Linked DNA regions of Methylovirgula sp. 4M-Z18. The protein of the gene in region 2 interacts with the protein of the main gene of each other region in a pairwise test. Links are inferred from orthologs where the notes say so. Each region holds a gene or a part of one and is shown on either strand. Other genes may lie near its edges.

The links. Proteins that work in one complex are often made in the same cells at the same time.
Region 1: the proteins of V9T28_RS00550 (region 2) and lysA interact in binary tests that used the Escherichia coli proteins (3 or more experiments, as listed by UniProt). The link is inferred for Methylovirgula sp. 4M-Z18 from one-to-one orthologs.

What each region holds. Positions count from the first base shown.
Region 1 is NZ_CP149574.1:4,672,298-4,676,918, forward strand. The notes cover bases 914-3,711. They hold lysA (diaminopimelate decarboxylase), read right to left. Parts: upstream 3,056-3,711; coding sequence 1,772-3,055; downstream 914-1,771. Other genes in these bases: ilvA (threonine ammonia-lyase, biosynthetic), read right to left, coding at 914-1,775; lptM (LPS translocon maturation chaperone LptM), read right to left, coding at 3,065-3,280; V9T28_RS21635 (LysE/ArgO family amino acid transporter), read left to right, coding at 3,433-3,711. Also shown: V9T28_RS21615 (endonuclease domain-containing protein), read right to left, coding at 1-139; more of ilvA, read right to left, coding at 261-913; more of V9T28_RS21635, read left to right, coding at 3,712-4,053; V9T28_RS21640 (alpha/beta hydrolase), read left to right, coding at 4,066-4,621. UniProt on the Escherichia coli protein: Specifically catalyzes the decarboxylation of meso-diaminopimelate (meso-DAP) to L-lysine. Is not active against the DD- or LL-isomers of diaminopimelate.
Region 2 is NZ_CP149574.1:125,711-130,320, reverse strand. Bases 671-3,457 are described here. They hold V9T28_RS00550 (response regulator transcription factor), read right to left. Parts: upstream 2,513-3,457; coding sequence 1,829-2,512; downstream 671-1,828. Other genes in these bases: V9T28_RS00545 (efflux transporter outer membrane subunit), read left to right, coding at 2,661-3,457; V9T28_RS00555 (sensor histidine kinase), read right to left, coding at 671-1,829. In the rest of the region: V9T28_RS00565 (TIGR02300 family protein), read left to right, coding at 1-114; more of V9T28_RS00555, read right to left, coding at 537-670; more of V9T28_RS00545, read left to right, coding at 3,458-4,106; V9T28_RS00540 (efflux RND transporter periplasmic adaptor subunit), read left to right, coding at 4,214-4,610. UniProt on the Escherichia coli protein: Response regulator member of the two-component regulatory system CpxA/CpxR which responds to envelope stress response by activating expression of downstream genes including cpxP, degP, dsbA and ppiA.

The sequences.
Region 1 (4,621 bases), 4.5 Mb from region 2 along the record:
CAAATCCGGCGATAGGAAATTGCCGCCGGAATTTTAACCCGCCCAGTCGACGCGCGCGTAGACAGAGCCACAGCAGTTCCTCCGTGGACGTTTGCTCGGCGCGGAGTTTACGAGCAATCTCGATGTGTTTGGAGGTCATGCAACCTGAGTTTCTTGCAAATCGGAGAATTTGCAAGAATTTTGCTTCATACTAAAGCTTGTGACCCCTCATCCGTCACGCTTCGCGTGCCACCTTCTCCCTATGGGAGAAGGGACGCCCGTCACCTGCTCAAAAACATCTGATAGGCAGGGTTATCCGTCTCATCCTCATACGGATAGCCAAGCAGCGCAAGCTTTTCGAAGAACCGTTCCCGCTCGGCCAGCGGCACTTGCAGACCGGCGAGCACGCGGCCGTAGTCCGCGCCGTGGTTGCGGTAGTGGAAGAGCGTGATGCTCCAATCGCCGCCGACGCCGTCGAGGAATTTCATCAGCGCGCCGGGGCGTTCGGGAAACTCGAAACGCAAGAGCACTTCGTCCTGCAGATCGGGCGCGCGGCCGCCGACCATGTAGCGCACGTGCAACTTGGCCGACTCGTTCGCGCTCATGTCGACCACTTTGTAGCGGAGCGCCGTGAGCTGCGCTAAAATCTGCGCCTTCTCGGTGCGCGCATCGCGCAGGCGAATGCCGACGAATACATTGGCTTCCTGGCCCGTGGCGTAACGGTAATTGAATTCCGTCACTGTCTGATTGCCGAGCACCTGGATGAAGCGGCGGTAGGAGCCGATCTCTTCCGGGATCGTGACGCCGAGCAGAATCTCGCGCTCCTCGCCGACTTCGGCGCGCTCGGCCACGTGGCGCAGCCGGTCGAAATTCATGTTGGCGCCGGAATTGATCGCGATCAAAGCGCCTGCGCGCGTGGGGTTTTGCGCGGCATAGGTCTTGAGGCCAGCGAGCGCCAAAGCTCCGGCAGGCTCCGCGATCACGCGCATGTCTTCGAAAATGTCTTTGATCGCCGCGCACATTTCGTCGGTGTCGGCGGTGATCGTGCCGTCGAGCAGATCTTTGCAGAGGCGATACGTCTCGGCGCCTGCCTGGCGCACCGCAACGCCATCGGCGAACAGGCCGACGCGGTTGAGAATGACGCGCTCCTGCGCGTGCAGCGCCGCGGTCATCGAGGCGGCATCGACCGGCTCGACGCCGATCACCTTCGTCTCGGGCCGCAGGTATTTGATGTAGGCTGAAACGCCAGCAGCGAGACCGCCGCCGCCGATCGGTACGAAGACGGCCTCAATCGGCTCGGGATGCTGGTGCAGGATTTCCATGCCCACCGTGCCCTGTCCCGCAATCACATCCGGATCGTCATAAGGATGCACGAAGGTCAGGTCTTCTTGCGATTCCAGCGCGCGCGCGTGCGCATAGGCCTCGTCGAACGTATCGCCGTGCAGTACGACCTTGCCGCCCCAATAGCGCACCGCATCGATCTTGATGGGCGGCGTCGTGACTGGCATCACGATCGTCGCGACGATGCCCAAGCGATGCGCCGACAAAGCAACGCCCTGCGCGTGATTGCCGGCCGACGCGCAGATCACGCCGCGCTTGCGCGCGTCAAGCGAAAGGCGCGCGATGCGATTGTACGCGCCGCGAATCTTGAACGAAAAGATCGGCTGCAAATCCTCGCGCTTCAGCAGGACGGAGCAATCGAGCCTTTGGCTCAGCCGCACCATCTTGTCGAGCGGCGATTGCACCGCAACGTCATAGACACGCGCCTCGAGGATTTTCTTGATGTAATCGGTCACGGGCTTACTTGGCTCAGCCAGGGTGGCAGGCGATCGAGCCCGATCAGATCGTCGTAGGTCGGGCGCGGCCGCACAACCGCAAAATTTCTGCCCTTGACCAGAACTTCCGGCACGAGCAGGCGCGAATTATAGGTGCCCGATTGCACCGCGCCATAGGCGCCCGCCGACATGATTGCGAGAAGATCGCCAGCCTTCACCCGCGGCAGGTCGCGGTCGAGCGCAAGATAATCGCCGGTCTCGCACACGGGGCCGACCACGTCGGCATGCAGGGTCGCGCCGTTTTGCGGCGCCTGCAGAACGGGCAGGATTTCGTGATGCGCTTCGTACAGAGTCGGGCGGATGAGATCGTTCATCGCGGCGTCGGCGACGACGAAATTGCGCCCGTCGCCGTGCTTCACGTAAATCACCTGCGTCACCAGAATGCCGGCATTGCCGACGAGCAAGCGGCCCGGCTCGAACACCAGCGAGCAACCCAGATTATGGGTATGGCGCTTGACGATATGCGCGTAAATAGCGGGGTGATAGGTGTCGGGATCGTGATCCGCCCGATACGGAATGCCGAGGCCGCCGCCAAGATCGATATGCTCGATCGTATGGCCGTCGGCGCGCAATTGCCGGACGAAATCGGCGAGCAGTGCGAAGGCCGCGTCGAACGGCTCGAGATTGGTGATCTGCGAGCCGATATGCATGTCGATTCCGCTGACCTTGATGCCGGGCAGTTTCGCGGCCTCGGCATAGACCGCGCGTGCGGTCGAGATCGGCACGCCGAATTTGTTCTCCGACTTGCCGGTCGAGATCTTGGCATGGGTCTTGGCATCGACATCCGGATTGACGCGCAAGGCAATATGCGCGGTCACGCCCTTCTCGCTCGCGATGCGCGACAGTTCGTGCAATTCGGGCTCGGATTCCACATTGAAGCAGCGGATGCGCTCGTCGAGCGCGTAAGCGATTTCGTGCGCCGTCTTGCCGACGCCCGAAAACGTGATGCGGGAGCCCGGAATGCCGGCCGCGCGGGCGCGGCGCAATTCGCCCTCCGACACCACATCGACGCCGGCGCCGAGGCGGGCATAGGTGGCGAGCACGGCCTGGTTGGAATTGGCCTTCATCGCATAGCAGATCAGCGCATCGGTGCCGGCGAAAGCCTCGGCGAAGACGCGGTAATGGCGCTCGAGTGTCGCGGTGGAATAGCAATAGAAAGGCGTGCCGACGGCGCGGGCGATGTCCCGCACATCGACATCCTCGGCGTGGAGCACGCCGTTCACGTAAGAAAAATGATGCATTGTTAGACCTTAAAGCAGCCAGTCGGCGGGCGTATCGATTTTCGGCGGCACGATTGGCACTTTTTTGCGGCTCTGCTTCTGTTTCACCGGCTTGCCGTTGGCGTCGACCTTCTGCTCCGCGTCGGGCGGCGGCGGGGGTGCGAGCGGCCCCTTGCGGCCGCAGCCGGACAGACCGACGAGCGCAACGAGCGCCAGAATGGGAAGAACGCGAAAGGGACGGTTCACAAGCAAACTCCAAGAAATTTCGCGTCCCTATATAGCCGATGGGCGGAAAAAAGCGAGGCGGGTATTGGGAAGCTCGCGCTCCTTTCAAGCTGTTCGAATCCCCCGATCAATGCTATTCGGCTGGCCATGCTTCGTCCCGCCCGCCTTTTCCCATGAATTTCTCGTTTTCCGCCGCGTCCACCGGCTTTCTGCTCGGGGCGAGCTTCATTGTCGCTATCGGCGCGCAAAATGCCTTCGTGCTGCGCCAAGGATTGCTGCGCCAGCATGTGTTTCCGGTCGCGCTGCTTTGCTCGCTCTCGGATGCCGTGCTGATCGCCGCCGGCGTCGGCGGCCTTGGCACTTTGGTCGAGAAAAATCCGGACGTGCTGTTCTATGTCACGCTGTTCGGCATCGCCTTTCTCGCCTTCTACGGGTTCAAGGCGCTGCAGCGCGCCCGGCACACCGAATCGCTGCGGGCGGCGGGCGGTGAGTCCGGCCCGCTCGGCGCCACCATCCTGATGACGCTGCTGCTGACCTTCGCCAATCCGCATGTCTATCTCGACACGGTCGTGCTGCTCGGGTCGATTTCGGCGCGCTTCCCGATTCATGAGCACGTCGCTTTCGCGCTTGGCGCGATGAGTGCGTCATTCCTGTGGTTCTTCGGCCTGGCCTATGGAGCGCGGCTGCTGACGCCTTTGTTTCAATCGCCGCTTGCCTGGCGCATATTAGATCTCATCATTGCCTTGGTGATGTTCTCCATCGCGCTCGGGCTGGCGCTGCATCTTCGCGGTTAAGGAGTTTTTCCCATGGCACCCACACTCTCCGGCCCAAGGCTGCCCGCAAGATCGGGCAAGGCCAAACAGCTCGTGGTTTTTCTGCACGGCTACGGCGCCAGTGGCGACGATCTCATCGATATCGGCCGGCAATGGCAGGGGCTTTTGCCGGATGCCGCCTTCGTCGCGCCGCATGCGCCCGAGCCCTGCGGCATGGGCGGCGGCGGGCGGCAATGGTTCGCGCTCACCTTCCGCGACGCGGACGAGCGCTGGCGCGGTGTCACGCAGGCCCGGCCGACGCTGGACGCGTTTCTCAATGCCGAACTTGCAAAGCAGAATCTCACCGACGCCGATCTGTGCCTCGTCGGCTTCAGCCAGGGCACGATGATGGCGCTGCACACCGGCCTGCGCCGGAACATCGCCCCCGCCGCGATCGTCGGCTATTCCGGCCAGCTCGTTGGCCCCGAGCACCTGAGCGAGGCAAAGGCGCGCAACAGCAAGGGCGCGCCGCCGCCAGTGCTGCTAGTGCATGGCGACATGGACGAGGTGCTGACCGTCGACAATCTGTTTCTCTCCGCCGACGCGCTGG
Region 2 (4,610 bases):
CTCGAGATCGAGGACGATGGCGCCGACGACACATTCCTCGAGGAAGAGGAAGAGGATAGCGACGATGTGTCCGATCTGATCGACGGCGACATTGACGATGAGGAAGAAGCGTAAATAATAGAAAATAAGTGCTTGTATCGCCGCCAAGGTGCGGCTATACACGCGGCCGCAACGGTTCGGCGGCCCAACGCCGGACCTGTTTCGCTCAGAAAGTGAGCGGACGAACGAGATGGGGCCATAGCTCAGTTGGGAGAGCGCTTCAATGGCATTGAAGAGGTCGTCGGTTCGATTCCGATTGGCTCCACCAAATCAAATCATTGATATTATTGATTTTTGCTTTCGCGCGGGGCGACGGTGTACGCCGCGTGCCATTGGCGCGCCGCGGCCGCTGGCTATGGCACGTGCAACGCACTGGACCGCGACCGTCCCGGTCGCATGTGGCCGCAATACAGAAGATTGCATCGCGACCGGAACGGTCGCGGTCCTTTACGTCTCTCGGACATCGCAACTGTGCTTCGATCTAAAGTCAGCACGCTCTAATTTTTCGCACGTTGCAGCCCTCCACCACTCATTCCGGATATTTCCAGAGTGACGGCCAGGCCCCCGGTGTCGGCGATTGACGCGGTGACGCGGCCGCCGTGCCGCTCGACGGCCTGCTTGGTGATGGCGAGGCCGAGACCATATCCGCCGCGGACGACGGCATCCTCGCCGCGCGAAAACGGCTGGAAAATTCGCTCGAGCTCGGACGCCGGCACCCCAGGCCCTTCATCCGTGACCACGATGCGCAACGTGTCGTCCTTTACCCGCGTGCGAACCGAGACCTGTGAGCCGTCGGATGTGTATTTGACGGCATTGCGGATGACGTTTTCCAACGCCCGATAGATCAGCTCGCCGTTCACCTCGGCGACGAATGTCTGCACACCTTGCTGCGAAACATGGATCTTGCGCGCTTGTGCTTCGAAGGCCGCGTCGGCGACGATGTCGTTCAAAAGATCGATCACATCGAGCGTTTGTACCTCCAGTCCGGCGTTCGACCGATCCGTCAGCCGAGCGAGCGTCAGGATCTCGCCGATCAAGCCGTCTATCCGTTCGACTTCGCGAACCATGCGGTCCATCATAACGTCGAGCTTTGCGGGGTTCTGGTGCAGCACGCCGATCGCGGCCTGAAGGCGCGACAGGGGCGAGCGAAGCTCATGCGACACGTCGTGAAAAAGCCGCTGCTGCGATTTCTGAAACTCCTCCAAACGAGCGGCGCTGGCGTCGAAATCGTGAGCGAGCGCCGCGACCTCGTCTCTTCGGCCCTGCATTTTGTCGCCGATACGGATATCGAAGCGACCGGCGGCCAATGCGCTCAGGCCAATGCGAAGTTGCGCGACCGGCCGAATGAGGTAGCGCGCTACCCAATAGGCGGCGACCGCAGCGGCCAACAATGCCGACAGCCAGGGGACGAGCCTTGGCCAAGCTTCGGATACGAAACCGAATTCTTGCCGATGAAGGATAACGCGATAACAGTCGCCGCCGCTTTCGACCTCCCGCTGGTTCACGTCCGTTGTGAGGACGCAGCCACCGACGGGCGCGACCTGAGCAATCGTGAGGCTGATCGGCGTGGGCGGCTTGGCGGCTTCGGACGCGAATGCAACGGCGGCATCCTTTCCATGATGCGCCAGAAGCTGCGCCGCGACATTGAGTGCGAAGGCCTGGCGTTCGCGTTCGATCACGTGGGTCAGCGGCGCGATCTGGAAGAGGGCGCTCACAGCGAACAGCACCCCGATCGAGGCCACCATGGTGAGCCAGATGATCGTGAAAAACTTCCAGAACAGGCGCCGCATTATCGATCTCGCAAAAGCTGATAGCCTTGCCCCCGCACCGATTGTATCCAGGATTGCCCGTCGTCCCGTGCTCCGAGCTTGTGGCGGACACTGCTGATGTGAACGTCGATGCGGCGGTCGAACGGCGTCAAGGTTCTGCCGAAAGCACACTTGGAAATCTCCTGCTTCGATACGAGCTGGCCGACGTTGCGGGCCAGCACTTCGAGCAGACTGAACTCGGTCCCGGTCAGTTCGAGCGGTTTGCCGCGCCACTCGGCGATCCGGCTTGCGGGATGCATGACGAGATTGCCGGCCCGCAGCTCTTCCGGTGCGGGCGCTGCACGGCCCGATCGGCGCAGGATGGCGCGCAGCCGCGCCACGAGCTCGCCGGGCGAGCAGGGCTTTGGCACATAATCGTCGGCGCCGAGGTTGAGCCCGGCAATCCGATCGGCATCATCGCCCTTGGCCGTGAGCATCAAGACAGGCACAGTGCTCGTGCGCCGGATGCGCTGCAGCAGTTCGATGCCGTTCATGCGCGGCATCATGATATCGAGCACGACGATATCGACGGCGTGCGACGTCGCCAATCCGATCGCCGTGCGCCCGTCATGCGCGGTCGACACGTCGAAGCCCTCCTCAACGAGATATTCCTTGAGGAGCGTGGTGAGTTCCACATCATCGTCGACAAGAAGAACCTTTTCCATACTGAACGCCCATCATCCGTGCCACGAAGACATACAGAACGAAGGCAGGTCAGGCACGAGATTTTACCTATCTTAACGCACCTTTGACCGCACTTTACGTTCGATCCGCTAATTCCAACGCGTGTTCAGGAGATCGTAAAGGGCGGTGATGAGGCCGGCTGGTCGCTATATTGTTCGCTGCGGCGTTGTCGCTCTTGGTTTGATGCTTTCGGGTTGCGCCAGCTTCTCCGAGTTGCAGTCGGCCGACGCGAAGATTGCGACTGCCTGGCACGCGGCGCTGCCACATGACGGCCACGTGTCCAACCTCGAATCCTGGTGGTCGACGTTCAACGATCCGTCGCTGACTGCTCTCATCGGCCATGCGGAGGCTGAGAACCCTAGCCTCGATTCATCGATCGCCGATATCGAAAAGGCCCGCGCGACGTTAGCTTCTGCACGTGCGAGCCTGTTTCCGAGCCTCAGCGGCTCGGGCTCCGTCTCTGGGTCCGGCACCAGCGGCGATACGGTCAACCGTATTGAGGCGGGGACGACATCGAGCGGCGGCCTCGACGCCTCCTGGGAGATCGACCTGTTCGGCAAGAACCGGCAAAAGAGCGAAGCGGCCCGCCAGCGGATCGGCGAAGAGGTGGCCGATTGGCACGATGCACGCGTCTCCCTCGCCGCCGAAGTCGCCGATGACTATGTGCAGTACCGCGCCTGCCGCCAGATCGAGAACGCCTATAGCGTCGAACTTGCCTCGCAACGGGACACGATTCGCGCGACGGAAACGGCTGCCTCTTCCGGCCTGACCTCCACCTCCGATCTCGCCTTGGCACGGGCAAGCGCGGCCTCCTCCTCCTCCACACTGACGGAGCAGCGTGCCGAATGCGAGGTGCTGGTCAAGTCGCTCGCCGAACTCACCGGCGGCGACGAGATACGCGTCAGGCAGCTTCTCGCCAAGGGCAAGAACGACATCCCGACACCGAAGAATTTGCGCATTGCGGCAGTGCCCGCGGCAGCGTTGCGGCAGCGTCCGGACATCGGCGCCCTCGAACAGGAGGTTGCGGCAACCGTGGCCGATGTCGGCGCGGCAAAGGCCGATCTCTATCCAAGCTTGAGCCTCTCGGGATCGCTCACGGTCAGCGGTTCCACTGCGACCGGAGCATCCTTGCCTTGGTCCTTCGGTCCGTCCTTGACGATTCCCCTGCTCGATGGCGGATCGCGCAGTGCCGCAGTCGAAAGTGCGATCGCCGACTACAACAAGGCGGTCGCCAAATATAAGTCCGGCGTGCTGAGCGCGATCTCCGACATCGAGACCGATCTTGTGCGGGTGGACAGCACCCGCAAGCGCATCGGCGACGCCGCCACGGCGGCCAGCAATTACCGAACCTATTTCAACTCGATCGATACCAATTGGAAAGCCGGCGGCGCGAGCCTGCTCGACCGCGAAGAGGCGCGGCGCTCGGCGCAGTCAGCGGAAATCACGCTCATCGAAGTCCGACGCGATGCCGTGCGCTACTGGATCGCGCTTTACAAAGCTCTCGGCGGAGGCTGGGACCTTAAGCCGTCCGCACCGGCACCGGAAAAGACAAAAGCTCAAGGGACTCTTCTCTAATGCGGCTCAAGCTTCTTCTCATTGCCCTGCTCGCGGGAGCAGGCGCTCTTTTCCTTTTCGCCGATCCGCCCTCCCGTGGGGAGCAGGACGAGGCCGCAGCCGTCACCATGACGGTCACGAAGCCGGCTGCGCACCAACAGGTCGATGCGTCCGCCCTCACCGTCGCGATCGTGACGCCGGCCGAACGGCAATGGCCCGAATCTGTCCCTGCGACCGGCTGGCTGAAGCCCTGGCACGAGGCCATCATCGCGTCGGAGATCAGCGGCCTGCGCATCACGGAGGTTCTCGTCGACGTCGGATCGGTGGTCACGAAGGGCGAGCCCCTTGCCCGGCTCGCGCAGGACTCGGTGCTCGCGGACCTGCGCAAGGAGGAGGCTGCGCTGGAGACGGCGAAGGCCGATCTCGCCAAGGCGAAGACGAACGCCGACCGCGCGCGCAAGGTGCAGGCCAGCGGCGCGCTGTCGGACGAGAAAGTCGCGGAATACCTGGTCGCGGAGCAGACGG